Regions from separate parts of the Microbacterium sp. NPDC089186 genome, predicted to be linked through region 2. Evidence: predicted binding sites of a transcription regulator. Region 2 holds the regulator's gene; each other region holds the start of a gene.
The links. Region 2 encodes HrcA, which represses chaperone genes, less so after heat shock. Its sites were predicted from a motif close to TTNGCACTCGNNNNNNNCGAGTGCNAA; they were not measured.
Positions count from the first base shown of each region.

Region 1: the regulator HrcA is predicted to act here: its motif matches at 2,386-2,412, upstream of groL (chaperonin GroEL).
Region 3: the regulator HrcA is predicted to act here: its motif matches at 2,791-2,817, upstream of AB0N82_RS07920 (Hsp20/alpha crystallin family protein).
Region 4: the regulator HrcA is predicted to act here: its motif matches at 4,584-4,610, upstream of groES (co-chaperone GroES).

Region 1 covers NZ_JBFBHJ010000002.1:200,195-207,269, forward strand. The annotation lists gene AB0N82_RS07160 (HAMP domain-containing sensor histidine kinase) at 1-424, shown strand, start outside; gene groL (chaperonin GroEL) at 728-2,347, opposite strand; gene AB0N82_RS07170 (cold-shock protein) at 2,520-2,720, opposite strand; gene AB0N82_RS07175 (LytR C-terminal domain-containing protein) at 2,851-3,453, opposite strand; gene AB0N82_RS07180 (DUF3263 domain-containing protein) at 3,489-3,743, opposite strand; gene AB0N82_RS07185 (DUF2332 domain-containing protein) at 3,753-4,742, opposite strand; gene msrB (peptide-methionine (R)-S-oxide reductase MsrB) at 4,815-5,234, shown strand; gene AB0N82_RS07195 (nitroreductase family protein) at 5,231-5,800, shown strand; gene AB0N82_RS07200 (DMT family transporter) at 5,944-6,918, opposite strand; gene AB0N82_RS07205 (GntR family transcriptional regulator) at 6,966-7,075, opposite strand, start outside.
Region 2 covers NZ_JBFBHJ010000003.1:329,753-336,827, reverse strand. The annotation lists gene AB0N82_RS11830 (alpha/beta hydrolase) at 1-46, opposite strand, end outside; gene lepA (translation elongation factor 4) at 133-1,977, shown strand; gene AB0N82_RS11820 (DUF1990 family protein) at 2,005-2,649, shown strand; gene hemW (radical SAM family heme chaperone HemW) at 2,649-3,866, shown strand; gene hrcA (heat-inducible transcriptional repressor HrcA) at 4,132-5,172, shown strand; gene dnaJ (molecular chaperone DnaJ) at 5,235-6,359, shown strand; gene AB0N82_RS11800 (16S rRNA (uracil(1498)-N(3))-methyltransferase) at 6,362-7,075, shown strand, end outside.
Region 3 covers NZ_JBFBHJ010000002.1:349,869-356,943, reverse strand. The annotation lists gene AB0N82_RS07945 (helix-turn-helix transcriptional regulator) at 1-83, opposite strand, end outside; gene AB0N82_RS07940 (sugar ABC transporter ATPase) at 271-630, shown strand; gene AB0N82_RS07935 (hypothetical protein) at 710-865, opposite strand; gene AB0N82_RS07930 (CDGSH iron-sulfur domain-containing protein) at 879-1,079, opposite strand; gene AB0N82_RS07925 (iron-containing redox enzyme family protein) at 1,076-2,044, opposite strand; gene AB0N82_RS07920 (Hsp20/alpha crystallin family protein) at 2,253-2,708, opposite strand; gene AB0N82_RS07915 (manganese catalase family protein) at 2,947-3,828, shown strand; gene AB0N82_RS07910 (DUF2231 domain-containing protein) at 3,834-4,394, shown strand; gene AB0N82_RS07905 (SDR family NAD(P)-dependent oxidoreductase) at 4,549-5,454, opposite strand; gene AB0N82_RS07900 (MBL fold metallo-hydrolase) at 5,619-6,392, shown strand; gene AB0N82_RS07895 (UbiA family prenyltransferase) at 6,511-7,075, shown strand, end outside.
Region 4 covers NZ_JBFBHJ010000001.1:101,312-108,386, reverse strand. The annotation lists gene AB0N82_RS00515 (alpha/beta hydrolase) at 1-543, opposite strand, end outside; gene tsaB (tRNA (adenosine(37)-N6)-threonylcarbamoyltransferase complex dimerization subunit type 1 TsaB) at 619-1,248, shown strand; gene rimI (ribosomal protein S18-alanine N-acetyltransferase) at 1,248-1,805, shown strand; gene tsaD (tRNA (adenosine(37)-N6)-threonylcarbamoyltransferase complex transferase subunit TsaD) at 1,805-2,902, shown strand; gene AB0N82_RS00495 (hypothetical protein) at 2,899-3,348, shown strand; gene AB0N82_RS00490 (class I SAM-dependent methyltransferase) at 3,370-4,557, opposite strand; gene groES (co-chaperone GroES) at 4,690-4,986, shown strand; gene rarD (EamA family transporter RarD) at 5,170-6,111, shown strand; gene AB0N82_RS00475 (ABC transporter substrate-binding protein) at 6,427-7,075, shown strand, end outside.

The DNA of each region.
Region 1 (7,075 bases), on a different contig from region 2:
GAACAAGGTGCGTCAGGTGGTGGCGAACCTCCTGGGCAACGCGCGTCGATTCACCGCCGACGACTCCCCCATCGGGCTGCGCGTGGGAGTGGATGCCGAGAACGACATGGGCTGGATCGAGATCATCGACCACGGCGAGGGCGTTCCCGAGCAGATCCGCGACCAGATCTTCCAGCGCTTCTGGCGCGCCGACACCTCGCGCACGCGCGAGACCGGCGGATCCGGCCTCGGTCTGTCGATCGTGGCATCCATCGTCGATCTGCTGCACGGCACGGTCGAGGTCGTCGACACCCCCGGCGGGGGCGCGACGTTCCGGGTGTCTCTTCCGCTGGCCGATCGTCGCGACGCCGCGGAGCATGCGCTGATCGAGACGCAGCCGCTCGAGCGCCTCCCCGACGATCACCGGCCCGACACCCCGGCCTGAGACGCCGCGCTCCGTTTCCCGGCGGGGATCGTCCGGCCGGGACCGCGTGAGCTAGTCCCTTCGGCAGATCACGCCGCCTGGTCGTCTCGCGACGTGGGCGAAACGATCCGCAGCACGCCGGAAGGACACGCGGCAGGCTCGAGCGCTCGCGCGAGCGAGAGGGCTCGGCGGCGTCGTTCGTCGACGCGCCGCCTCGGGCGACCGGGGCACCGTCATCGGCGTGTGAGACCGCGCCACCCGGCCCGCCGGAACGGAGAACGCCCCCTCCCGGAGGAGGGGGCGTTCTCGGGCGTCAGGCGTGGATCAGAAGTCCATGCCACCCGTCGGGTCGCCCGCGGGAGCGGCGACCTTCTCGGGCTTGTCGGCGACGACGGCCTCGGTCGTGAGGAACAGACCGGCGATCGACGCGGCGTTCTGCAGAGCAGAGCGGGTCACCTTGGCGGGGTCGATGATGCCCTGTGCGAACAGGTCACCGTACTCGCCGGTCGCGGCGTTGAGGCCGTGGCCCACGGGGAGCTCCGACACCTTGTTCGCGACGACACCGGGCTCGAGACCGGCGTTCAGCGCGATCTGCTTGAGCGGAGCCTCGATGGCGACCTTGACGATGTTCGCACCGGTCGCCTCGTCGCCCGAGAGCTGGAGGTTCGCGAGAGCGTTCTTGCCGGCCTGGATGAGCGCGACGCCACCACCGGCGACGACACCCTCTTCCACGGCGGCCTTGGCGTTGCGCACGGCGTCTTCGATGCGGTGCTTGCGCTCCTTGAGCTCGACCTCGGTCGCGGCTCCGGCCTTGATGACGGCGACGCCACCGGCGAGCTTCGCGAGGCGCTCCTGGAGCTTCTCGCGGTCGTAGTCGCTGTCGGTGTTCTCGATCTCGCGGCGGATCTGGGTCACGCGACCCTCGATCAGCTCCGACTCACCGGCACCCTCGACGATCGTGGTCTCGTCCTTGGTGATGATGACCTTGCGAGCACGGCCGAGCAGGTCGACGGTCGCGTTCTCGAGCTTGAGGCCCACCTCTTCGGTGATGACCTGGCCGCCGGTGAGGATCGCGATGTCCTGCAGCTGAGCCTTGCGGCGGTCGCCGAAGCCGGGAGCCTTGACGGCGACCGACTTGAAGATGCCGCGGATCTTGTTCAGCACCAGGGTCGCGAGCGCTTCGCCCTCGACGTCCTCGGCGATGATGAGGAGCTCCTTGCCCTCCTGGATCACCTTGTCGACGATCGGCAGAAGGTCCTTGATGTTGGAGATCTTCTGGTTGGCGATCAGGATGTACGGGTCTTCGAAGACCGCTTCCTGACGCTCGGGGTCGGTGACGAAGTAGGGGTTGATGTAACCCTTGTCGAAGCGCATGCCCTCGGTGAGCTCGAGCTCGGTGCCGAAGGTGTTGCTCTCCTCGACGGTGACGACGCCTTCCTTGCCCACCTTGTCGATGGCCTCGGCGATGAGCTCGCCGATCGCGGGGTCGGCGGCGGAGATCGACGCGGTGGCGGCGATCTGCTCCTTGGACTCGACCTCCTTGGCGGAGGAGAGCAGCTCGTCGGTGACGGCCTTGACGGCCTTCTCGATGCCCTTCTTGAGCGAGATGGGGTCGGCGCCGGCCGCGACGTTGCGCAGGCCCTCGCGCACGAGCGCCTGGGCGAGAACGGTGGCGGTGGTGGTGCCGTCACCCGCGACGTCGTCGGTCTTCTTGGCGACCTCCTTGACCAGCTCGGCGCCGATCTTCTCGTACGGGTCGTCGAGCTCGATCTCCTTGGCGATCGAGACACCGTCGTTCGTGATCGTGGGGGCGCCCCACTTCTTCTCGAGCACGACGTTGCGACCGCGGGGGCCCAGGGTCACCTTGACGGCGTCGGCCAGCGTGTTGAGGCCGCGCTCGAGACCGCGACGGGCCTCTTCGTCGAAAGCGATGATCTTTGCCATAAGTGTGTCGTCCCTCCCGGACGGGTGACTTCCAGATTTTGGCACTCGACGAAAGCGAGTGCTAACTCATTCTGGCACTCGCCCCTGGGGAGTGCAAGCCGCGAGGCCGTCCGTGAGACGACGAACGCCGTGGCATCCCGGTGAGGGATGCCACGGCGTTCGAGCCAGCGGATCAGGCCAGTCGCACGGACTCCGCCTGCGGGCCCTTCTGACCGGTGCCGACGGTGAATTCGACCGCCTGACCTTCCTCGAGGACGCGGAAGCCCGACATCTCGATGCTCGAGTAGTGGACGAACACGTCCTGCCCATCGGACACGGTGATGAACCCGTAGCCCTTCTCGGCGTTGAACCATTTGACGGTGCCCTGCGTCATGCGAATCTCCTGTTGCTGGATGACTCGGTCATCGTAAGCACGCCGGATGCCGCCGAACCGGCCCCTCCGGGGATTGTTGACGCGCGTGCCCCCAACTTGTTACGCCGCGGAAACACGCGGCGCGAGAGGGTCACTGCGCGGTGGCGGAGGGGGTCGCGCCGGCGGCGCGGTCGAGGCCGATCACCACGACGAGTCGCTTGACGGCGCTCTCGTCGTCGGGGGTGTTCGGGTCGTCGGTCGGCTGCAGGAAGTCGCTCTGCGCGACCTCGGCGCCGCCGATGGTCTGCGCGAGGCCCCGCGCCGCCGCCTCGTCGCCGTCGCGCAGGTAGTAGATCGTGGTCTGAGCGAAATCGGTGGAGTCGGAGTCCCCCGTCTCGACGGTGTCACCGGCCCACCCCGCCGCCACGATCTGATCGCGCACCGTCGCGGCGAGGCCGTCCTGGCCCGTGCCGTTCAGCACCACCACGGAGTACGAGGTGTCGACGACGACGGCCTCGGTCGGTTCTGCCGACACGGTCGGAACGGGTGCGTCATCGGCGCCGAGGCTGATGCGGCCCGAGGCCACGAGGGACCCGAAGATGCCCACGATGATGAGCACGAGCGTGGCGATGGCCGCCCACAGGAACACGATCCATCCGCGCGTGCGCGGTCGCTCGGCCCGGTGCGCCCCGACCCGGCCGGTGGAATCGGGCAGGTCGTCGAAGCGATCCCGAGGGAAGGTCGATCTGGCCATTGGACGATGCTATCGGTCGACGCCTGAGCACCCCGTCAGCGGGCCGCCGTCCGACCCAGCCGGGCGCGCTGCTGCGCCACTGCGTCGTCGCGTCGCCGCCGCAGACGGCGAACGAGCATCGGGTCGTGCGCGAGGGCGTCGGGGGTGTCGATCAACCGCCCCAGCAGCTGGTAGTAGCGCGCCGGCGTGAGGTCGAACTCCGCCCGGATCGCCTCCTCCTTCGCACCCGCGTGGCGCCGCCATTCACCCTCGAAGGCGAGGAAGGCGAGGTCGCGGTCCGAAAGAGGCACGGCGCCACGCTACTGCGCCGACGACGCCCCTCCCGGATGCCACGCCACCCACGCGCCGAGTGGATCCACCTCGGCCAGCACCTCCCCGTCCAGCGCCAGGGCGAAGCCGCCCCGTTTCACGCCCGGTGCTCCCGTCCATCCGTCGTGGAGGCCGGGGGCGTCGAGCGTCACCCAGCGTCCCGCGGTGCGGGCGGCGTCGATGACCGCCCCGCGCCGAGCGCGCGGCACGTGCGCGAGCACGCCCGGCGTCGTGACCACGAGCGTGGCGTCGGCGGGGGCCTGCGCGGCGAGCGCGGGCAGGGCGTCCGCGCCGTCGCCGGAAATCAGGAGCGGCGGATCGACGGCGGCGATGTCGAGAGCGGCGACGATGCGCTCACGTCGCCCCTCCTCCCCCGGCCACACGAGCCCCTCGAGCCACGCCCGGTCATCCGCGTCGCGGGCGTCGAGCGGGTTGAGGTCGATCCCGGCGCGCCAGACGATCTCGGGCATTCGAAGGACGGGGTCGCCGGTCAGGTCGCTGTGCAACTCGACCGTCGAGGGGCCGTCGACCGGGTCGAGGGCGATGAGCTCGTCGCCTCGGCGGTAGCGGTACGAGTACCGGTCGGGGTACAGGCACAGCCCGGCGCTCGCGCCGACCTCGAGCAGCGCGATCGGACCGTCGATGCGGGCGAGCGCCGGCAGCAGAGCGGCGCACCGGAGCGGCTCGTTGGTCTGCACGCTGCGCACCCGGCACTGCGCGGCGATCTCGTCGGCGTGTGCGACGACCCACGGGGCCCACGCGTCGACGTCGTCCATCGGCGCCCCGCGCACGCGCATCACCGCGAAGACGAGCGGGGGTTGACGGCGGGTCTCGGGAATCGGCGCGAGCGCGGCAGCGACCGTCGGATCCTTCGCCACGCGATGCGCCCAGGCCTCGTAGACCGCGGATCGGCCGGGCGCCTCGTCGCGGGCGAACCGTCCGTAGCGTTCGACGACGGCATCCACGGCATCCTGATCCACTCACGAATCATCGCAGCACGACCCGGTCGGCGCCGGGCACGAGACAATGGGAGCAGACGAAGGAGAGAACACATGACCTACGCCGTCGACAAGTCCGACGACCAGTGGCGCGCCGAGCTCAGCCCCGAGCAGTACGCGGTGCTGCGCCAGGCGGGAACCGAGCGCGCCTGGACCGGTGAGCTGCTCGACGAGAGCCGCGCCGGCCTCTACACCTGCGCCGCGTGCGGCAACGAGCTGTTCCAGAGCGGCACCAAGTTCGACTCGCACTGCGGATGGCCCAGCTTCTACGAGTCGGTTCGACCCGAAGCGGTCGAGCTGATCGACGACAACAGCCACGGGATGCAGCGCACCGAGGTGCGGTGCGCCAACTGCGGCTCGCACCTGGGACACGTCTTCCCCGACGGCTTCGGCACCCCCACCGGCGACCGGTACTGCATGAATTCGCTGTCGCTGAACTTCACCCCGGCCGACTCCCCCGCCGACGGAGCATGAGCGCCCTCGAAGCCATGCGCGACCGTCGGTCGTGGTCGAAGGTCACCGACCTCGCCCCGACCGGCCCCGAGCTCGAGGCCTTCGTCGCCGCGGCCGGTCGCGTCGCGGATCACAAGAGCTTGAAACCGTGGCGCCTGATCGAGATCCGCGGTGCGGATCGCGATCTCCTCGCGCGTGCGCTGAACAAGGCCGACGGCAAGAAGGGGTATTCCTCCAAGCCCCGGCGCGCTCCGCTCATCATCGCGGTCGTGGCCGATCTCGGCTCGAAGAAGATCCCCTCGTGGGAGCAGGAGGCCGTGGCATCCGGTGTCGCCCACATGCTGAGTCTCGTGCTCGACGAGGCGGGGTTCGGGGTGTTCTGGCGCACCGACGACAACACCCGCCACAAGGTGCTGGCGAAGGCTCACGGCCTGGCGAAGCACGAGGTGCTGCTGGGCTGGCTCTACGTCGGCGGCAAGCCGAAGATGTCGCGGCCGGTCCGGCGCAAGACGCTGGATGCCGCGAAGCACCTCTCGCGCATGCCGGGGGGCAAGAAGAAACGCACGGTCGACGAAGCGCGCCTCTGACGCGCGCGATGCCACGGCCTCGACGCCGCCGACTCCGGTCGGCGGCGTCGTCGTGTCTCCGGCGGGGCATGAACGCGCCGCGGGCGCGCGGCGTGAGCCGCGCGAACGGCCGACGTGTCGGGCCGCGTCCGGGGGGAACGCTCCTAGCGGCTCCGGCGCCTCCACGGCACGGCGGCCACGGCGACCCCGGAGATCGCCACGGCGGCGGCGAGAAGCGCCACCGGGGTGGCGGGTGCGGCGGGGGCGGGCCAGAGGGCGTCGAGCAGCACCGAGGTGGTGAGCAGGCCGACCACCGACCCGAGACCCAGCAGCAGCACGCCCGTTCGACGCACGACCACCGCCGACAGGAAGATGTAGATCACGCCGACCGCCCCGCCGACGTAGAGCCACGGTTCCGTCGGCACGGCGCGGGGAGCGCCCACGACACCGACGTGAACGAACGCGGCCACGAGCAGCACCACGGTGCCGCCGATGAAGTTCACCAGCGTCGCCGTCAGCGGACTCTCCACGCGCACGCGCAGTCGCCCGTTGGTCCCCTGCTGCCAGGCGACGCCCGCTCCGGCGATCGCCGGAACGATGAGCATCCACAGCGGCACACCGTTGACGGCATCCCCCGACAGGCACACCACGACCCCGGCGATCGCCAGGAGCGCGCCGATGACGCGTCGCACCGTGACGGGCACGACGCCCGCCGGTCCGAAGCCGACGCGGTCCAGCACGAGCCCCCCGCTGGTCTGCCCGGCGACGAAGCCGACCGTGAAGAGGGCGACTCCGATGGTCGCCACGGTCAGCCCCTGACTCGCGACGGTGAACGCTCCCGCAAGACCGCCCAGCAGCATCCACGCGGGGATCGTTCGCGATCGGATGCCGGACACGAGGCGCTCGAATCCGCGGCGACCCTGCGGAACCAGGGCCGACAGCGCGATGAGGATGATCAATCCCGACCCGAACGAGATCGCGGCCGCGACGAACCCGTCACCGATCTCCGCCCCGAGCGTGCCGTTGATGCGGGCCTGGAGGGCCGTGAGGGCGCCGATGAGCACCGCTCCGGCGACGGCGAGGCCGACCGATCCGCGCTCCGCCACCGCTCTCCCCTCGTTCCCCCGCTCGGGGGCCACGGTCGATCGTAGGGGACGGCCGGTCGCGTCCGACGCGCGCCGATAGGTCACGCGGAACGGACGTCGTCCGACATGGTGCGCAAGACGTCGATCAGCGTCTCGAGATCGACCCCCTCCGCCGCCGCCGCATCGGCGATCGACCGGAGGCGTCGCGCGA
Region 2 (7,075 bases):
TCGCCGACGTGCGGATGCCGTGCACGAGCACGACCTGGACCGCCATGGCATCCACCTTAGAAGCGCCGTCGAGGCGCAGCCTGAGCGTCCGCGGACGGCGATGTCGGCGCGCCACCGTAGAATCGACGGAACATGTCACCGCGCGCCCTGAAGCCCCTCGAGCCGTCCGCCACCCCGCCGGCGCAGATTCGCAACTTCTGCATCATCGCCCACATCGACCACGGCAAGTCGACGTTGGCCGACCGCATGCTGCAGATCACCGGCGTCGTCGCCGACCGCGACATGCGCGCGCAGTACCTCGACCGCATGGACATCGAGCGCGAGCGCGGCATCACCATCAAGTCGCAAGCGGTCCGGATGCCGTGGTCCACGGCCGACGGCACGTTCGCCCTCAACATGATCGACACCCCCGGTCACGTCGACTTCACCTACGAGGTGAGCCGTTCGCTGGCCGCGTGCGAGGGCGCGATCCTGCTCGTCGACGCCGCTCAAGGCATCGAGGCGCAGACCCTCGCCAACCTCTACCTGGCGCTCGAGAACGATCTGACGATCATCCCGGTGCTGAACAAGATCGACCTCCCCGCCGCCGACCCCGACAAGTACGCGGCCGAGCTGGCGGGTCTCATCGGCGGCGACCCCGCCGACGTGCTGCGCGTCAGCGGCAAGACGGGGATGGGCGTCGAGGAGCTGCTCGACCTCATCGTCGAGAAGATCCCCGCTCCCGTCGGCGTGGCGGACGCGCCCGCGCGCGCGATGATCTTCGACTCGGTCTACGACGCCTATCGCGGCGTGGTGACCTACGTCCGCATGATCGACGGGGCACTGCAGCCGCGCGAGCGTCTGCAGATGATGTCGACCGGCGCGACCCACGAGGCGCTCGAGATCGGCGTCTCCAGCCCCGAGCCGATCCCCACCCAGGGGCTCGGCGTCGGCGAGGTCGGCTACCTCATCACCGGCGTGAAGGACGTGCGCCAGTCGAAGGTCGGCGACACGATCACGACGCACCGCAAACCCGCCACCGAGGCTCTCGCGGGGTACACCGACCCGAAGCCCATGGTCTTCTCGGGTATCTACCCGATCGACGGCAGCGATTACGCCGAGCTGCGCGAGGCCCTCGACAAGCTCAAGCTCTCCGACGCCTCGCTGCAGTACGAGCCCGAGACCTCCGTCGCGCTCGGCTTCGGGTTCCGTTGCGGCTTCCTCGGCCTGCTGCACCTCGAGATCATCACCGAGCGCCTCTCACGCGAGTTCGGTCTCGATCTGATCACCACCGCTCCGTCGGTGACCTACGAGGTCACCACCGACACCGGCGAGACCGTGTCGGTCACGAACCCGAGCGAATACCCCGACGGCCGCGTGGCCTCGGTCTCGGAGCCGATCGTCAAGGTCGGCATCCTGCTCCCGAAGGACTACGTCGGTACCGTCATGGAGCTGTGCCAGTCACGCCGCGGCACGCTTCTCGGCATGGACTACCTCAGCGAAGACCGGGTCGAGCTGCGCTACAACATGCCGCTCGGCGAGATCGTCTTCGACTTCTTCGACCACCTGAAGTCGCGGACGCAGGGCTACGCGAGCCTCGACTACGAACCGGCCGGACAGCAGACCGCCGACCTGGTGAAGGTCGACATCCTGCTGCAGGGCGACAAGGTCGACGCGTTCAGTTCGATCGTGCACCGCGAGAAGGCCTACAGCTACGGCACGATGATGGCCGAGCGGCTGCGCAAGCTCATCCCGCGCCAGCAGTTCGAAGTGCCCATCCAGGCCGCGATCGGTGCGCGCATCATCGCGCGCGAGACGATCCGCGCGATCCGCAAGGACGTCCTCGCCAAGTGCTACGGCGGTGACATCACCCGTAAGCGCAAGCTCCTCGAGAAGCAGAAGGAGGGCAAGAAGCGCATGAAGATGGTCGGTCGCGTCGAGGTCCCCCAGGAGGCGTTCATCGCCGCGCTCTCCGGCGACGTCGAGGCCAAGAAGTAGAACGCACGCAACCGAGAGGGGTGGATCATGCGCAGGCAGAACTTCACCGATGACACGGTCGACTACGCGGCGGTCGGTGCCACCCAGGCGCCCGACCTCATGCAGTATCCGCCGGAGCACTCCGTGCCCGCCGAAGACGCCTGGCGCATCGGCAGCGGCGAGGAGCGTTTCGCCGCCGCGAGCGAGCTGCTGCTGTCGTGGGCGCCGTTGCGCGGCGAGGAACTCAGCATCACCGACGTGCGCCCGGCATCCGGGGAGGGCTACGCGGGCGTCGGCTTCGACGCCGAAGGCGCGCCCGTCGCGCCGAGCCGGCTCGAAGCAGAGCAGCGCTTCGCCGCCGACGGCACGCCGTTCGTCCGCCCCGGCACCGGCGTGCGCCTGCACGGCAAGGTCGATGGACACCGCGCCGACGCCGAGTTGCGCGTCATCTCGGTCTTCGAGGAGCCTCGTCGTGTCGGCTTCATCCTGGGCACCGTGGGGTACTCGATCGTGAGCGGCGAGGAGCTCTTCAGCCTCGAGTGGCGCGAGAACGACGAGGTCTGGTTCGTCGTACGCGCCTTCGATCGGCCCACCGCCCCGTCGTACCGCCTCTTCACCAGCCGCGTCCGGCGTCGGCGCAAGGCGTTGTTCGCGCGCTACCTGCGCGCGATCTCGCCGCTGTACTCCTCCTGATGGGCGGGCCCCTCCCGCTCGGAGACCCCGCGCCGGTCGACGGACGCCTCCCCGACGACCTCGTCATCGATCCCGGCGCCGATTTCGGCGTCTACCTGCACGTGCCGTTCTGCCGTGTGCGCTGCGGCTACTGCGACTTCAACACCTACACGGCGAGCGAGCTCCGCGGAGCGCGGCAGGACGACTTCGCCGACACCCTGGCCACCGAGGTGCGCCTGGCGGGCGCAGTGATGGATGCCGCGGGCGGTCGGCGCGCGGCATCCACGGTGTTCTTCGGGGGAGGGACGCCGACGCTGCTGCCGCCGGGTGACCTCGCTCGCATGCTCGACGCGGTCCGCGACGAGTTCGGTATCGCGGAGGGCGCCGAGGTGACCGTGGAGGCGAACCCCGACACCGTGGACGACGCGGTCGCCGGCACCCTCGCCGCCGCCGGGGTGACGCGCCTGTCGATCGGCATGCAGTCGGCCCGGCCCCACGTGCTCGCGGCGCTCGACCGCACCCACGATCCGCTGAACGTCGCCACCGCGGTCGCGGCCGCGCGCCGCGCCGGTCTCGACGTCTCCGTCGACCTGATCTACGGCGCGCCGGGGGAGTCGCTCGACGACTGGCGCGCCTCGCTCGAGGCGGCGACCGCTCTCGAACCCGACCACGTGTCGGCGTACGCGCTCATCGTCGAGGACGGGACGAAGCTCGCGCGGCAGATCCGCTCCGGCGCCGTCGCGACGCCGGACGACGACCTGCAGGCCGACATGTACGAGCTCGCCGACGATCTGCTCGCCACCGCGGGCTACGACTGGTACGAGGTGTCGAACTGGTCGCGGGGCGTCGCGCACCGTTCGCGCCACAACCTCGCGTACTGGCGCGGCACCGACTGGTGGGGCTTCGGTCCGGGCGCGCACAGCCATGTCGCGGGGCTGCGCTGGTGGAACGTGAAGCATCCCGCCGCGTACGCCCAGCGGCTCGCCGCCGCCGAATCGCCCGCCGCGGCGCGAGAGCGTCCCGACGAGACGGCGCGTCGGCTCGAATCGGTGCTCCTGCGCAGCCGCATCCGCGAAGGGCTCCCGGTGTCGGAGATCCTCGGCGAGGGGCGCAAGGCCGTGGCATCCCTCATCGCCGACGGGCTCATCGAGGGCCCGGATGCCGTTCGCGGGCGCATCGTGCTGACCCGTCGCGGACGCCTGCTGGCGGATGCCGTGGTGCGCGCGCTGACGGCCTGACCCGGGGACGCCTCTGCTGCCCACGGGCTGAATCGTCGGGCGTGACGATGCCCGCGGCCCGTTGGCGCGTCGGTGCTTCGTGCAAACGCCCGGCGAGGCGTAAACGCCCTGTCCGGGGGTTCGCCGCTCGGAGCGGCGTTCACACGCACGCCGCGCCGCCTGACCGCGACGCCGCCGACCTCCGCGAGCCGCTCGACGCACGGGCGGGGCGATCGTCGTAGAATTGGCACTCAGTCGAGTCGAGTGCCAAACGGGAGGAGCAGCCATGGTGTCGGAACGCGGCCTCCAGGTTTTGCGCGCGATCGTCCAGGACTACGTCGACACGCGCGAGCCCGTCGGCAGCAAGGCCATCGTCGACCGCCATGCCTTCGGGGTGTCGGCGGCGACCATCCGCAACGACATGGCCCTTCTCGAGGACGAAGACCTCATCGTCGCGCCGCACACGTCGTCGGGACGCGTCCCGACCGACAAGGGCTACCGCGTCTTCGTTGACCACCTCGCCGAGCTCCGCCCGCTGTCGAGCGCGCAGCGCAGCGCCATCACCTCCTTCCTCGATGAGGCGGGCGACCTCGACGACCTCCTCGCACGCACGGTACGGGCGCTGACGCAGCTGACCGGCCAGGTCGCGATCGTGCAGTACCCCTCGTTCGCTCGCGCCAACGTCACGCACGTCGAACTCGTCGCCCTCGGCGGGCCCCGGGTTCTCGTCATCCTGGTCACCGACACCGGTCGGGTGTCGCAGCGCATCGCGCTCGTGCCCGCCGAGCCCGGCGAGAGCGACATCGCCCTACTGCGCGCGCGCGTGGGCGCGGTGCTCGTCGGACACAGCGTCGCCGAGAGCTCCCAGCGCGTCTCCGAGGCCCTCACTGCCGGCCCGCGCCCCGGGGTCGTGCTCGACGCGATCGCCGACGCGGTCCTGCGCGTGGTCGGGGAGGAGCTCGAGGCCTTCCGTCAGGACCGTCTCGTCATGGCCGGCGCCGCGACCCTCGCCAAGCGCGAGCAGGACTTCCGCGGCAGTATCTACCCGCTCCTCGAAGCGATCGAGGAGCAGGTGACCCTGCTGCGCCTGATGAGCGAGATGGTCGCCGACGAGAAGGGACTGTCGGCGAGTATCGGGCGCGAGAACGAGCCCTTCGGCCTCGTCGAGGCCTCCGTGCTCGCGAGCCGGTACGACGGCTCCACCGGCGGGGCCCGCGTGGGTCTGCTCGGGCCGACCCGCATGGACTACTCCTCCAACCTCGCGGCGGTCCGCGCCGTCGCGCACTATCTGACCCGGATGCTCGAAGACGACGACAGCTCGCGCTGACGTCTCGCGCCGCGAGCACTCCCCACGAGAACGACCCCGCGCGAGCGGGCAGGAAGGCGATTGTGGCTGACCACTACGAGGTCCTGGGCGTCGAACGCGACGCCAGCCCGGAAGACATCAAGAAGGCCTACCGGCGTCTCGCGCGCCAGCTGCACCCCGATGTGAATCCCGGCGAGGACGCGTCCGAGAAGTTCAAACTCGTGACACACGCCTACGACGTGCTGAGCGATCCCGAGCAGCGCCGCCGCTACGACATGGGCGGCGACCAGAGCCCGTTCGGGGGCGGGGGAGCGGCCGGGTTCGGCGGTTTCAGCGACATCTTCGAGACGTTCTTCGGCGGCGCGCAGGGCGGCGGCGGAGGCCGCGGCCCGCGACCGCGGTCACGCCGGGAGCGCGGCCAGGACGCCCTCGTGCGCGTCACGCTGCAGCTCGGCGACGTCGTCTTCGGTACGCACCGCGACCTCGAGGTCGACACGGCGGTCCTCTGCGAGACGTGCCAGGGAGCGTGCACGCAGCCCGGTACCAGCGAGGTCACGTGCGACATCTGCCACGGTTCCGGTCACGTGCAGCGCACCGTGCGGAGCCTCCTCGGCAACGTCGTCACCAGCCAGCCCTGCACCGTGTGCCACGGTCACGGCACGACCATCCCCTACCCCTGCGGCACCTGCCAGGGTCAGGGCCGGGTGCGCGCGCGCCGCACGGTGTCGGTCGACATCCCCGCGGGCGTCGAGTCGGGCCTGCGCCTGCAGCTCCCCGGCTCGGGCGAGGTGGGCCCGGCCGGAGGCCCCAACGGCGACCTGTACCTGGAGATCACCGTGGAGGCGCACGACGCATTCAGTCGCGAGGGTGACGACCTCGTCGCCACCCTCGAGGTGTCGATGCCTGACGCCATCCTCGGCGCCACCACGACGATCGAGTCGCTCGACGGCTCCGTCGACCTCGAGGTGCGCCCGGGCGTGCAGTCGGGCGACGTGCTGACGATCAAGGGCCGCGGCATCACGCCCCTGCGGGGCAGCCAGCGCGGCGACCTGAAGGTCGGTGTGCACGTGGTGACCCCCACGCGCCTCGACCACAAGGAGCGGGCTCTCATCGAGGAGTTCGCCAAGCGCACCAAGGCTCCCGGGCCCCGCCTGGCTGAGCACCAACAGGGCATGTTCAGCAAATTCCGCGATCGCTTCCGCCACTGAGCATGGCGCTGCACTTCGTCACCGACGACGCCACCGACGCACAGCCGGGGGATGCCGTGACCCTCACCGGGTCGGAGGCGCATCACGCCGCGAGCGTGCGGCGCGTGCGGGTCGACGAGGCGGTCACGCTCGGCGACGGACGCGGCGTGTGGCTCTCGGGAGTCGTGACCGCTCTCGGCCCCAAGCAGGTCGACGTGCACGTCACGGGCCGCGAGGAGGTCGCGGCGCCCGTCCCGCGGTTCGTGCTCGTGCAGGCATTGGCGAAAGGCGACCGCGACGAGCTGGCCGTCCAGGCGGCGACCGAGCTCGGCGTCGATGAGATCGTCCCGTGGCAGGCGGCGCGCAGCGTCTCGCGCTGGGATGCCAAGGCCGACAAGGGGCTCGCGCGCTGGCGGACGATCGTCCGCGAGGCTGCGAAGCAGGCGCACCGCGCGTGGGTGCCCGAGGTCGAGGGCGTGGCCCGGACGGCCGACCTCGTCGCCCGTGCCGGTGCCTCTGTCGTCCTCGTGCTCGAGCCGACGGCATCCGTCCGCCTCACCGAGGTGGCCGCGGAGGAATCGGACGGTCGCGACGTGGTGCTCGTGGTGGGCCCGGAGGGCGGGATCGCCCCGGAGGAGCTGTCGGCGCTCGAAGAGGCCGGCGCCCGCCTCGTGCGGCTGGGCGACACCGTGCTGCGGACCTCCACCGCCGGGGCCGCGGCCATCTCGGTGCTGTCG
Region 3 (7,075 bases), on a different contig from region 2:
AGACGGGCACTGGGGACGAACTGGCGCCACACGCGTTCGACGTCGTCGATTCCGCGTGAGCGCACCGAGAGGAACTCTCCCATGGCTTTCCTTCCGCCGCGTCGTGGCGCGGCCCGGGGTGGGGTGGTGGAGCGGAGCGCGGGCCGGACGTGACGTCCGGTACGGGCGCGCTGAGAGGCTGTCAAGGGGCGGGCCGGTTGCGCGGGGCCCGCGTTGGATGGGTTCACCGCTGATTCCGGCGGCCCCCCGCGTCCGACGGAAGGACCCCTCATGAGCGACGCTTCGATCGACCCGACCCCCGACGCGACCATGCCGGCCGCGGACGTGGGGATCGCGGGTGTGCAGCCCCTGCGCGACGGCGACACGTCCATCGAGCCGGATCCCGCGCTCGACCCGGCGCAGGCGGAGTGGGACGCCACCACCGCTCTCGACGAGGGCGCCGATCCCGACGACATCAACCCGGCCACCGCGACCGGCGCCGACCCTGCCGAGATCCCGGCAGACGACAGTGACATCCCCCTCGAGGACATCCACCCCGAGTCCACCGGTACCGACTCGCAGGGCGAGGACCCGGGCGTCGTCGAACTGGGCGAAGAGGGTCAGGGCGATCTCGCTCCGGAAGACCTCTGACGCACTTCCGACGCCCCGGTCACCGCTCCCGGTGGTCGGGGCGTCGTCGTGCGCGTGGGCCCCTCTCCTGCCGGGCCGCCTACGCATGGTCGCGGGCGTCCGCGACCCGGCGTCGCAGCGCGCGTGAGGGCGTGGCCGACCGACGCACGAGGTCGTGAGGGTCGTCCGCGAGCTCGTCGAGACCGGCGTCGTCCCTCTGTCGCAGCGGCAGCGCGTCGTCGGCGTCGAGACGCATCGGGGCGAGAGCCTCACTCCTCGGTGCGGAAACCCGACGCCTTGTGGGTTCCGTCGCAGAGCGGCTTGATGGTCGACAGTCCGCAGCGGCACAGGGCGACGGTGCGGCGGGTACGGGGCACCTCCGCCCCCTCGCTGGTCAGGAGGTGGGCGTCACCGCGGACGAGGAGGGGACCGTCGGGGTAGGCCGTGATCGTGACGCGGTCGTCGGTCATCGGTCGTCCTCCGTGCGCAGCGACGACGCACCCCGCGACCACGCGTCCAGCATGTGTCGGCCGACGCGGTCGTCGACCTCGAGGCACGCGGCCGCGCCGAACAGGATGTCGGGGAGCAGGTCGGGCCGGTCCTCGGCCAAGGCGCCGGCGAGGTCGCGTCCGGCGATCTGCTCGTGCACGGCGTCGGCCTCGACGTGCTCGTCGAAGTACCCGCACACATCGTCGCCGAAGCCGAGCCGGCGCAGCCCCTCGGAATAGAGACGGTTGGGGATCGAGGAGGTCATCTCGAACGCGGCGAGGTGACCGACGATCGCGCCGAGCAAGCGGCGGTTGAGTCCGAACATCGACATCGTGTTGTGCGACGCGAGGGTGACGGCGGGAACGTCATCGACATAGGCGCCGTACGCGTCGGTGAGTCCGGCGCCGCGGACCGCCCGTGCGAACAGGGTCGCGTGAACGCGGTCGGGGCGACCGGCGCCGTACTCGTCGGACTGGATCTCGACGAGGGCGGCCTTGGGGCGGCCGGTCAGGCGGGGGATGGCCCAGGAATGGGGGTCGGCCTCGCGCAGCGTGTACACCGTGCGGTGCACGAGGAACTCGTGCGCCTGCTCGAGCGTGGCCTTGCGCGCCAGGTGACGCGAGAGGCTGGGGCCGCCCTCGGCGCCGGTCAGGGCGAAGAGGTCGCGGGCCACGGCATCCGCGGTGGGCGCGGGTGGTTGCGGGACGGCGATGCTCTCGCGCAGCGAGGCCTCGAAGGCCGTCTCGATGACGCGTCGGGTGGCGACGAGCGCGGGATCCCACTCGAGCTCGGCACGAAACGCCGCGATCGATCCGTACGACGAGGCGTACAGCGCGAAGAGCGCGAGCTGGAGATCGTCGTCGCACGCGATGTCGGCGGTCGTGGAGACCGCCGCGTCGGCGAGTGCCGTGTGCCCGGTGGCGACACCGTCCACGAGGTGACGCAGAACCGCGGCGCTCACGGGTCCGCGGGCGTCGAACGGCACCAGCCGGGCCTCGACGTCGTCGACGGGCGCAGCGGGCGGGGGCGAGGACAGAGTCGGCGGCACCCAGGCACTGTGCGTCAGGGAGCGGCGGTTGTTCGAGACCCTTGACAAGCGGAGGCGCCCGGGCGAGGGAGCGGGTGGATGGGACCGCTCCCTCGCCCGGTGGTGATCACTGCTCGATGGGCTGCGGCGTGCTCTCGTGCGCTTCGATCACGCCCTCGCCGTCGTCGGTCGACACGGCGATGCGCCGCGGCTTCGCCTTCTCGCTGACGGGGATCGTGACCGAGAGCACGCCGTTGCGGTAGGCGGCGCTGATGCGCTCGGTGTCGATGCCCTGCCCGAGGTTGAGCTGTCGGACGAAGGATGCCGTCTCGCGTTCGCGGGTGATCCACTTCACGCCCTCGCCCGAACCGAGGGTGCGCTCGGCGCGGATCGTCAGCAGCTGGCCGTCGACGTCGATGTCGACCGACCCGGGGTCGACACCGGGCAGGTCGGCCGCGAGGACGTAGTGATCGCCGTCGCGGTACAGGTCCATCGGCATCCGGCGCGGACCACCGCCGCGGCGGGCGTCGAGGAGCGTCGACGCGAGGCGGTCGAGGTCGCGGAAGGGGTCGTAGGTGGCCATGGTCGTTCTCCTTTTCGATCAGTCCGGACGTGGCATCCGGGGCTCTAGAAGTTGAGTCATGTTCGCTCAACTCGGCAGAAGATTAGCACTCTCGGGTCGAGAGTGCCAAGAGGTCGGGCGCGCGATTGTGGCCCGCGTCGACCGCGCCCGCAACCCCCGTGCCGGACCCCTGCGAGGAAGCGTTTCGTGGCCGTCGATGCCGAGCCCCCCGGTCGGCGTCCCGACGACGAGGAGAGACATGTACTTCCACCGACAAGAACTCCAGCACAGCGCCACCCCCGACAAGCCCGACGCCGTCTACGCCCGCAAGCTCCAGGAGGTGCTCGGCGGCCAGTACGGCGAGATCTCGGTCGCGATGCAGTACCAGTTCCAGGCGTGGAACATGCACATGCCCGGCAAGTACCGCGACCTCGTGTTCGGTATCGGTGCCGAAGAGATGGGTCACGTCGAGATGCTCGCGATCATGATCGCGCAGCTGCTGGAGAAGTCGCCGCTCGGCATCACCGAGGAGGCCGTGCAGGACGACCCGACCGTCGCCGCCGTGATCGGCGGCACCGACATCCAGCACGGGATCGTCGCGGGCGCTGGTGCCCGCCCCGTCGATGCGAACGGCAACCCGTGGCAGGGCAGCTTCATCACCGCGAGCGGCAATCTGCTCGCCGACTTCACCGCCAACGCGAACGCCGAGATGCAGGGGCGCGTCCAGGTCGCGCGGCTGTATCACCAGACCGATGACCACGGCGTGAAGGACCTGCTCGCGTTCCTCCTCGCCCGCGACACGATGCATCAGAACCAGTGGGCCGCCGCGGCCGCCGAACTGCAGGCCGAGGGCTACGAGCAGATGCCCGTGCCGAGCAACTTCCCCCTCGACAAGGAGGACCGCGACGTGTCGTACCAATACATCAACTTCAGCAACGGTGCGCAGGCCGGTGACGGCACCTGGGCCTCGGGGCCGACGCCCGACGGCAAGGGAGAGTTCACCTACCTCCCCGAGCCCCCCGCGGGCGTGCCGATGCCCCCGCCCACCAAGCCCGACGTGCGGTTCTACGGCACGACCGAGCTGCCGAACACCGTCGAGAAGCTCGCCGGGCGCGCGCAGGACGCGCTGCACAAGGAATGAACGGGATGGATGCCGCGGCGCCGGGGCCCTCGACGGTCTCGGCGCCGCGGAGCGGAGCGAGTTTCCCCGCGATGCGCGCGGCCAAGGTGCCGCGCTCGATCGTGGCGGGGCCGTACGGACACCCGTTCCATCCGGTCGCGGTGACCGTGCCGATCGGGGCGTGGTCGTCGAGCCTCGTTTTCGACCTGCTGGGTCTCGCCGCCGACGATCCCCGGGCGTTCGCGAAGGGTTCGCGCTGGCTCATCGCGATCGGTCTCGGCGGGGCGGTGGGCGCGTCGGTGCTCGGTCTGCTCGATATGTCGCGCATTCCGCGCGGAACGCCGGCTCGGCGGACGGCCGTCACTCATCTGGTGATCAACGTCACCGCGATGGCGCTGTTCTCGACCAGCCTCGTCGTGCGGGCGCTGGATCTCGCGCGGGTCCCGGTCGTGGCCTTCGGGCTCAGCGTCATGGCCTCCGCCGGGCTGAGCGTCTCGGGCTGGCTCGGCGGAAAGCTCGCCTACCGCTGGGGCGTGCGGGTCGCCGACGAGAACACCCAGCGCGAGGGCTTCGAGACGGCCGCCTGACCGATCCGTCCTCTCGACCGCGGAGGCTTCGACGGGCTCAGCCTCCTGCCGTCGGAGCAACCGGAGGCTTCGACAGGCTCAGCCTCCTGCGGCGGAGGTTCCTGAGCCTGTCGAAGGGACCGGTGATTCTGCGCCTCCGGGGGCTTCGACCGGCTCAGCCTCCCGTGGAAGAACGCGGGCGCCGCAGCGGCACGCGCGCCCAGCCGCCGCTCACCGCGCCGGGGTCGTGCTGCGCCTCCAGCACCGCGCCGCTGGTCGGTGTCGCGGGCCGGCGGCGCAGGCCGAGCGCGTGCTGCAGCGCGCGGATGAAGCGGTCGTAGACGCGCGGCGCGAGGAACTGCAGCGGACGGGTGACGAACTGCGCGGCCCCCACGCCCACCTCGTGCCGGCGTCCGCGCGTCACACGCACGATGGCGCGGGCCACGCGGTCGGCGGCGACCACCGGCGGGAGCGGGAAGGCGGTGCGCCCGGTGTAGTTCGCTGCGCGCTGGTAGATCGGGGTGTCGATGCTGGCCGGCAGCACGACCTTCACCCGGATGCCGCGGTGCGCGAGCATCTCCTGCCGCAGCGAGCGCGCGAAGCCGAGCAGACCGTGCTTCGCGGCGACGTACGACGAGACGTAGGGCCCGGCCACCTGCGAGTAGAGCGAGCCGACGAAGACGATCGTGCCGCCCCCGCCCGCGCGCAAGTACGGCAGCACGGCGCGGGCGGCGCGCATGTGTCCGAGGAGGTTCGTCTCGATCACCCGATCGCGCACCTCGTCGGGGGTGTCCTCGACCGAACCGTAGGAGAAGACCGACGCCGACCCCACCCACACGTCGATCCGTCCGAAGCGGGCGACCGTGGCATCCGCCGCCCGTGCCGGTCCGTCGGGGGTGGCGAGGTCGATCGAGAGGGTGAGCACCTCGGCCCCGCGGCGGCGGCATTCCTCGGCGGCCGCGGCGAGGGCGATCTCGTCGCGCGCGACGAGCGCGAGCCGGGCACCCCGGCGGGCGAAGCGCAGGGCCGCCGCCCGTCCGATTCCGCGCGAACCGCCGGTGACGACGACGACCTGACCCATGCTGTCCCCTCCGCGTGAGGCCTCGGCGGCTCCTCGCGGGGCGACGCTAAGCGGCGGGACCGGGCACCCCGAGGGGGTTGACGCCGGCCCGACGCGCTAACAGCGCCTCGGCGCACCCGCAACCCCGTGTGCGGTCCGCCCGTCCCTGCACGAGGGTGTGCGACATGTCGAAAGAACACGCAGGACCCGGGCGCACGCCCGACGGGGTAAGAGAGGTCGCCGACGGCGTGCTGATGATCACGCGCGCCCTCACCAACAGCTACCTCATCGCCACCGATGACGGCCTGATCCTCGTCGACACGGGATTGCCACGGTCGTGGCCGTACCTCGTCGCCGCCCTGGCCGCGCATCGCTCCGGTCCCGACGACGTGGTGTCGGTCGCCCTCACACACGGCCACTTCGACCACGTCGGCACCGTCGACCGCCTGCAGCGCGAACACCACGTCCCGATCCACGTGCACGAAGCCGACGTGCCGCTCGTGCGGCATCCCTACCGCTACGACCGCGAGGCGTCTCGCGCCCTGTATCCGCTCCGTCACCCCGGAGGCATCCCGGCTCTCGCGAAGATGGCCCGAGCCGGGGCACTCTCCGTCCGCGGTGCGGCCGCGCTCGGCGACATCCGCCCGGGCGAGCCGCTGCTGGGCGGCCTCGTCCCGATCGCGACCCCGGGTCATACCTACGGTCACACAGCGTTTCACCTCCCCGACCGCGACCTGCTGTTCACCGGCGACGCGCTGGTCACCCTCGATCCGTACACCGGGCGGGTGGGGCCGCAGATCGTCGCCCGCGCGGCGACCGCCGACAGCACCGCGGCGCTCGCGGTGCTCGGCGCCCTCGCCGAGACCCGGGCCGGCACGATGCTCCCGGGCCACGGCGACCCGTGGACGGCCGGGGCCGAACACGCGGTGCGGGACGCGCACGCCACCGGGGCCCACTGATCGCCCCGAGCCCCCCCACATGGCCTTTCGTGCGGCCGGTGTCGCCCCGCGGGACGACCTCGCGCGCTCGTCATCGCGCGGTGCCGCGAACGCGCCTCGCCACGGTAGCGTCGTCGAGGTGACGGATGCCGCGGCGAAGCCGCCCCTCGTGCGGGCGCTGTGGGGCGCCACTCACCCCGGGCCGACGCTCGTGGTCACGGCCCTGTCGCTCGCGCTGGGCATCGCGGCCGGAGTGGAGCCCGCGCGTCTCGTGCTGCTGGTCGCGGCCGTCTTCGCCGGGCAGGTCTCGGTCGGCCTGTCCAACGACGCGATCGACGGCGCCCGCGACGCGGCGGTCGGCCGCACCGACAAGCCCATCGCCGGGGGAGCGGTTACCCCGGAGCGCGCGCTCGCGGTGGCCGTGGCAGCCCTCGTCGTCGCGGTCGCGCTGTCGGTACCGCTCGGGCCGGGGCTGCTCGCCGCACACGCGATCGCCCTCGCCTCGGCGTGGGCCTACAACGCCGGGCTCAAGTCCACGCCGTTCTCGATCGTCCCGTTCCTGCTGAGCTTCGGGCTCTTCCCCTCGTTCGCGACGCTGTCGCAGTCCGATCCGGGCCTCGCCGCCCCGTGGGCCTCCCTCGCCGGCGCCGCCCTCGGCGCCGCCGTGCACCTCACCAACGTCGTCCGCGACCTCGACGACGATC
Region 4 (7,075 bases), on a different contig from region 2:
CGTTCGACGCAGGACGCGTAGCAGGGGGCGGGCGAGACGACCGAGTGCGCGCAGGATGCGCATGGCCAGCACCATGCCCGCGAGCCAGGGCAGGCGGACCCCGCCGATCAGCGGGCGCTGCATCACCGCGCGGGCGCCCGCGCCGCTCGGGGAGACGACGCCCACGGCGACTGTCTCGGCGGGGAAGCGCGCGGCGACGTCGAGGGCGATCACTCCGCCCAGCGAGTGGCCCACGATGCGCCAGCGGGGATAGCCGAGCGCGCGCGCCACCGCCGCGACGGCGACGGCGAGGTCGGCGGGCGCGGGAACCGGGCCGGGGGACTCGCCCCAACCGGGCAGGTCGATCGCGACGATGTCCGAGAGCGGGAGCCCGAGATCGTCGGACGCCGCGATCATCGGCGCCCAGGTGGCCCACGACCCCGCCGCGCCGTGCAGCAGCACGGTCGCGACCGGACTGCCCGACGCCCTCCCCGCGCGCACGACGACGGGGCCGACCCCCGTGGGGACGACCATGCGGCGCAGCCCGAGTGCCGTGGCATCCATGCCCTTTCTTCGGAGCGGAGGGGCCGGCGGATGCCGTGACGCTCGGGGGAGGAGGGCGGCGGATACCCTGGAACGGTGATCTTGGGCATCGACACCTCGCTCGGCACCGCCGTCGCGGCGATCGCGCGCGACGGGGAGGTGCTCGCCGACGAACAGAGCGCCAATCCCCTCGGGCACGCCGAGGTCATCGGCGACCTGTTGCGCCGCGCATCGTCCGCCGTCGCCCCCACCCACGTGGCGGTCGGCATGGGCCCGGGTCCGTTCACCGGTCTGCGGGTCGGTATCGCCACGGCGCGCGTCTACGCGCTGGGTCGCGGCGTCCCGGTGGTGCCGGTGCCCAGCCACGACGGTGTCGCCCTCGGCGTCCTGCTCGCGGACGCCCTGACCGGCACCGAGACCGGGCGCTTCGCCGTGGTGACCGATGCGCGGCGACGCGAATTCGCCTTCAGCGTCTACGACGGCCTCGACGACGACGGTCTACCGGTGCGCCTCTCCGACGCCGCCCTCAGCCCGCGTGACGACCTCGACGCGCGCCTCGACGAGATCGGTGCCCGGCGATACGACGCCACGAGCGTGTCGGCGGCGATGATCGCCCTCGTCGCGGCGCGGGCGCTCGACGCCGACCGCACCCTCACCGGCGCGGAGCCGCTCTACCTGCGCAGCCCCGATGTCGTCGCCGCCCACGCGCCGAAAAGGGTCAGCTGATGTCGACCCGCGCGGCCACCGCCGCCGATCTCGACGCGATCATGGACCTGGAGCGCACGTCGTTCCCCACCGACGCCTGGAGCGCGGCCATGATGCGCGAGGAGCTCGCCTCCCCGCACGGCTTCTACGTCGTCGTCGAAGAAGCCGGGCGTCTCGTCGGGTACGCGGGCCTGCGCGCGGTGCGGGGGGCTCGGGATGCCGACGTCCAGACCATCACGATCTCGGCGGCCGCCCGCGGACGCGGGCGCGGGCGGGCCCTGCTGACCACGCTGCTCGATGAGGCCGTCGCACGCGGTGTGCACGACGTGTTCCTCGAGGTGCGCGCCGACAATCCGGTGGCGCAGGCGCTTTACGCGTCGGAGGGGTTCGCCGAGGTCGGGCGACGCCCCCGCTACTACCAGCCCGACGACGTGGACGCGATCGTGATGCAGCTCGACCTGCGGGGGTGGGCCGCCCGGCGCGCCGAGGTCTCGGGCGGCGCGACGCCCGGTGTCGCGGCGTCCGACGCGCCGTCGGCCTCCGCGACACCGTCGCCCACCGGAAAGGGATGGTGCTGATGGACGCGCCCCTCGTGCTCGGCATCGAGACCAGCTGCGACGAGACCGGCATCGGCATCGTGCGCGGCCGGACGCTGCTGAGCAACACGATCGCCTCGAGCATGGACGAGCACGCCCGCTACGGTGGCGTGGTCCCGGAGGTCGCGGCGCGCGCCCACCTCGAAGCGCTGCAGCCCTCGATCGACGCCGCGCTCGCCGAGGCCGGCGTGACGCTCGCCGACCTCGACGCCGTCGCGGTGACGAGCGGCCCGGGGCTCGCCGGAGCGCTCATGGTCGGGGTGGGGGCGGCCAAGGGCCTCGCCGTCGCGCTCGACAAGCCCCTCTACGCGGTCAACCACCTCGTGGGCCACATCGCCGCCGACATCCTGGATGCCGAGGCGGGGGAGCTCGAGTACCCCACGGTCGCCCTGCTCGTCAGCGGAGGGCACACCTCGCTCCTGCTGGTCCGCGACCTCACGAGCGACGTCGAGCTGCTCGGCGAGACCATGGACGACGCTGCGGGCGAGGCATTCGACAAGGTCGCGCGGCTGCTGAAGCTGCCCTACCCCGGGGGGCCCGAGATCGACCGCGCGGCGGCGAGCGGCGACCCCACGGCGATCCGCTTCCCGCGAGGGCTCTCACGCGCTTCCGACATGGCATCCCACCGCTACGACTTCTCGTTCTCGGGGCTCAAGACCGCAGTCGCCCGCTGGGTCGAGCAGCACGAGGCGACCGGTGAACCGGTGCCGGTCGCCGATGTCGCGGCATCCTTCCGCGAGGCCGTCGTCGACGTTCTCGTCACCAAGGCCCTCGACGCGTGCGCGCGGTACGGCGTGCCCCGACTGCTGCTGGGCGGAGGCGTGATCGCGAACAAGCGCCTGCGCGACGTCGCCCTCGAGCGCGCGGCGGCGGCGGGGGTCGCTGTGCGCATTCCGCCGCTGCGGTTGTGCACCGACAACGGCGCGATGATCGCCGCCCTCGCCGCGGAGCTCATCGCCTCGGGTCGGCGCCCGTCGACCCTCGCCTTCGGAGCCGACTCCACCCTTCCCGTCACCGAGATCCAGGTCGCCGAAGACCCGGATGCCCCCGCTCCGGATGCCGAGACCCGGTCGCCGTGACGGATCAGACCCCGCCCACGCGCCGTGCGCGCAAGGAGACCCCCGAGTCGGCCGCGGCGCCCATCGACCCGCGTCGGCCGTGGATGGTGCCCGCGGGCGAGCGCCCGGAGATCGCGGATGACGACCCCGAACGCCTCCCCACCGCGCAGCTGGAGATGGCGGCCTTCGGCGACCACCTGATCCCGTACGTCTCGCCCGCGCCGAAACCCCCGCCCTCGCTGGCGCCGTGGGCGCTCGCCGTGGCGATCCTCGCGCTGGTCGCCGCCCTCATCACCGGGTGGCTGCTTCCCCTGGGCGTGATCGGGGCGATCCTCGCCATCCTGTCGCTAAGACGCGCGCACGACAGCCGGCGCGTGGCCGTGTGGGCGTTGTCCCTGTCGTTGCTGGCCGTCGTGTTCAGCGCAGGGTGGTTGATCTGGGGTTTCTCGCAGCTCGCCGTGCGCTGAGGCGCGGGAGCCCGGCGGGCGTCAGACGCGGTCGGCCAGCAGAGCCAGGCGCGTCGACCCCACGCGGGTGAGCAGCAGGGTCGCCGCTTCGTCTCCGCGGAGCGAGAGCTTCCGGCGGAGCGCCGCCGGGTCGACGTCGACGCCGCGCTTCTTGATTTCGAGCGTGCCGATCCGGCGCGCCCGCAACGCCTGTCCGAGCTTCTTCGGGTCGGCGGGCAGGTGCTCGCGCACCCGGAACGACTGCACGAACGGACTCGTCAGCGGTGCGTCGGAGGTGAGGTAGGCGATCTGCGGCGAGAGCATCCCCGCCTCGAGTGCTCGCGCGACCTCGCCGATGAGCCGGGCGCGGATGACCGCGCCGTCGGGCTCGTGCACGAAGGCGCCCAGGTCCCGCGGCTCGGCGTCGGGGCTGTCCGCCGGAGCCGTGAGCTCCCACGCGTCGGTGCCGCGCACCACGAGCGCGGCCCGTCGCACGTTCTCGCGCGCGAGCGCCCCCGCCCAGAGGACGAGCTCGATGGTCGAGCCTTCGGCGCTGATCCATTGGGCCTCGACGTCGTCGGGGATCCGCGCGCGATCGAAGCCGGGGCCGAGCTTGACCCCGCCCGGGGTGCTCCGCAGCAGCTCGAACACCCAGTCCAGCGACGGCGACCATTCGCCGGAGGCGACCTGCCGCGTCTCGGAGTGGCCCGACGTGCGGCGTGCAGGGTCGAGCCACACGGCATCCGTCCCCGTCAGGTCGACCTCTTCGGCGCGCGCGTGCGCCACCGTCGCGGCATCGCCGAACGGGGCGAGGTTGTACGCCGCGATGGCGGCGGTCACCTCGTCGGCGTCGACCGCGTGCACCCGGATGCCGAGTCCCGCCAGCCCGAGCGCGTCACCGCCGATACCGCAGCCGAGGTCGGCGACGCTCGACACGCCCGCGGCGCGGAAGCGGCCCGCGTGACGAGCGGCGATCGGAAGGCGCGTGGCCTGTTCGAGCCCCGCGCGGGTGAAGAGCATGCGGTCGGCGAACGCGCCGAACTTCGCGGTCGCGCGGACGCGGAGCCGGGCCTGGCCGACGACCGCCGACACGAGGTCGGGGGAGTGCCCGGCCGCCCGCAGCCGCGACACCGCGCGGGCGGCCTCGTCGGTCGAGCCGATGGGACCGAGCTCGTCGAGCAGGCGCAGGCCGTCGGGCGTGAGCAGGGCGGTCAGCTCGCTGGTATCCACCGATTCAGCCTAGGCGGGGGAGTGTGCTGGCACTCGCGTTGCGTGAGTGCCAGCGCTTCTCTACACTCGGATTAGCACTCTCCCCGCGTGAGTGCTGACAAGTCTTCTGTAACGAGAAAGAAGAGGTAGACCGTGTCGGTTTCCATCAAGCCGCTCGAGGACCGCATCGTCATCAAGCAGGTCGAGGCTGAGCAGACCACCGCGAGTGGTCTCGTCATCCCCGACACCGCCAAGGAGAAGCCGCAGGAGGGCGAAGTCGTCGCCGTCGGCCCCGGCCGTATCGACGACAACGGCAACCGTGTCCCCCTCGACGTCGCCGTCGGCGACCGCGTGCTCTACAGCAAGTACGGCGGCACCGAGGTCAAGTTCGGCGCCGAGGAGTACCTCGTGCTCTCGGCTCGCGACGTCCTGGCGGTCGTCGTCCGCTGATCGCGTGACTCGATCGAAGGCCCCGGGTGCTCGGCATCCGGGGCCTTCGTCGTTCCCGGGGGAGGGCGGGGGCGCGCGTCGTCCCCGGGGGTCGATGGACGATGCGGAGCGCTCGCCACGCGATGGCAGGAATGCGCGGGTGCGCGACCGTCGCCGCCTCGGGGGCGCGCGTAGGCTGTATCGGTGACCCCCGCTCCCTCCGCTCCGACCGGCGGGAGCACCCGCGGCGCCCTGTACGCACTGGGCGCCTACCTGCTGTGGGGCGTGCTGCCCATCTACTTCCTGCAGCTGAAGCCGACCGGCCCGTTCGAGGTGGTGGCCTGGCGCATCCTCCTCGCGTTCGTCTTCTGCCTGCTGCTTCTCACCGTGCTGCGCGCGTGGCGCCCGTTCCTCGCGATCGTGCGGCAACCGCGGCTGATGCTGTTGACCGCGGTCGCCGGTGTGCTCATCTACGTCAACTGGCAGACCTACCTCTTCGGTGCCCTCACGGGGCACGTCATCGAGACGAGTCTCGGCTACTTCATCAACCCCATCGTGACCGTGCTGCTGGGTGTCGTCGTGCTGCGCGAGCGTTTGCGGCTCCTGCCGTGGATCGCGGTGGGCATCGCCGTGGCCGCGGTCCTGGTGATCGTCGTGGGATACGGCGCCTTCCCGTGGATCGCGCTGACCCTCGCCTTCTCGTTCGGCTTCTACGGACTGGTGAAGAAGCAGATCGGTCCCGCGGTGGATGCCGTGAGCGGGCTGACCCTCGAATCGATGTGGTTGCTGCCGGTCGCCGTCATCCAGCTGATCTTCGTGGCGAACCTGACGGGGATCACGCTGGGCACGGCCGGGGTGCTGCACACCGTTCTCCTTTTGCTCGCCGGCGCGGTCACGGCCGTACCGCTGCTGCTGTTCGCATCGGGTGCCCGGCGCGTCCCCCTCACGGTGATCGGCCTGCTGCAGTTCGTCGCGCCGATCATCCAGTTCATCATCGGCGTATGGGTGCTCCACGAGCCCATGACGCTCGAACGGTGGGTGGGGTTCGCGCTCGTGTGGGTCGCGCTGGTCATGTTGAGCGTCGACTCGATCGTGGCCGCGCGGCGCCGCCGGCGCGTGGTGGACGACGTCGCCGAACCCGTCTGATCCCCTCGTCCGACCCGCCGTCGCGTCCTCCGTTCGGTCGACAGACAATGTCGGCGGCGGGTGGGACGATGAGGGCGCGGAAGATGTCGTTCCGCGTTCGTCCTGCCCGATCCGGCCGTTTCTTCGTTCCGGGTCCGGCGACCCGTGCTCCTTCGGGGTCGCCGTCAAGACGCGGGCTGAACCGTTATGCGGCCGTGACCGCTTCGACGCACATCGTTAACGAACGGCAACACGCGGAAAATGCGCTGCCGATTAGGTTTAGGACACCAGGTGGCCCATAGGGTCGCCCAACGTTCATTCACAGCAAGGAGCACTATGAACGTCATTTCGCGCACGCGCGGCGCCAAAATCCTCGGCGGCATCGCCCTGGTCGGCGCCAGCGCGCTCGTCCTCGCCGGATGCTCCGGTGGCGGCAACGATGCCGCTGCACCGAGTGCATCGTCGGGCGGCGGCGGCGCCGTGTCCGAGGCCGACGGCACGTTCAGCGTCGGCACGATCCTGCCCGCCACGGGTAACCTCGCCTTCCTCGGCCCGCCCGAGGTCGCCGGTGTGAAGCTGGCCATCAAAGACATCGAGGCCACGGGAGACGCATTCCCGTTCACGACCACGCTGACCGAGCGCGACTCGGGCGACACCACGACCGACATCGCGACCCAGTCGGCGTCCGAGCTCGTCAGCGCCGGAGCCGACGTCGTCATCGGTGCCGCGTCGTCGGGTGTCTCGTTCACCTTCATCGACCAGCTGGTCAACGCGGGCATCGTCCAGATCTCGCCGGCCAACACCTCGCCCGACTTCACCACCTACGCCGACGACGGGTACTACTGGCGTACCGCGCCCTCCGACGTGCTGCAGGGCCGCGTGCTCGGCAACCTGATGGTCGGCGACGGTGCCGCCAACGTGGGCATCATCTACATCAACGACCCCTACGGCACCGGCCTGAAGGACAACGCGACCACGGCCATCG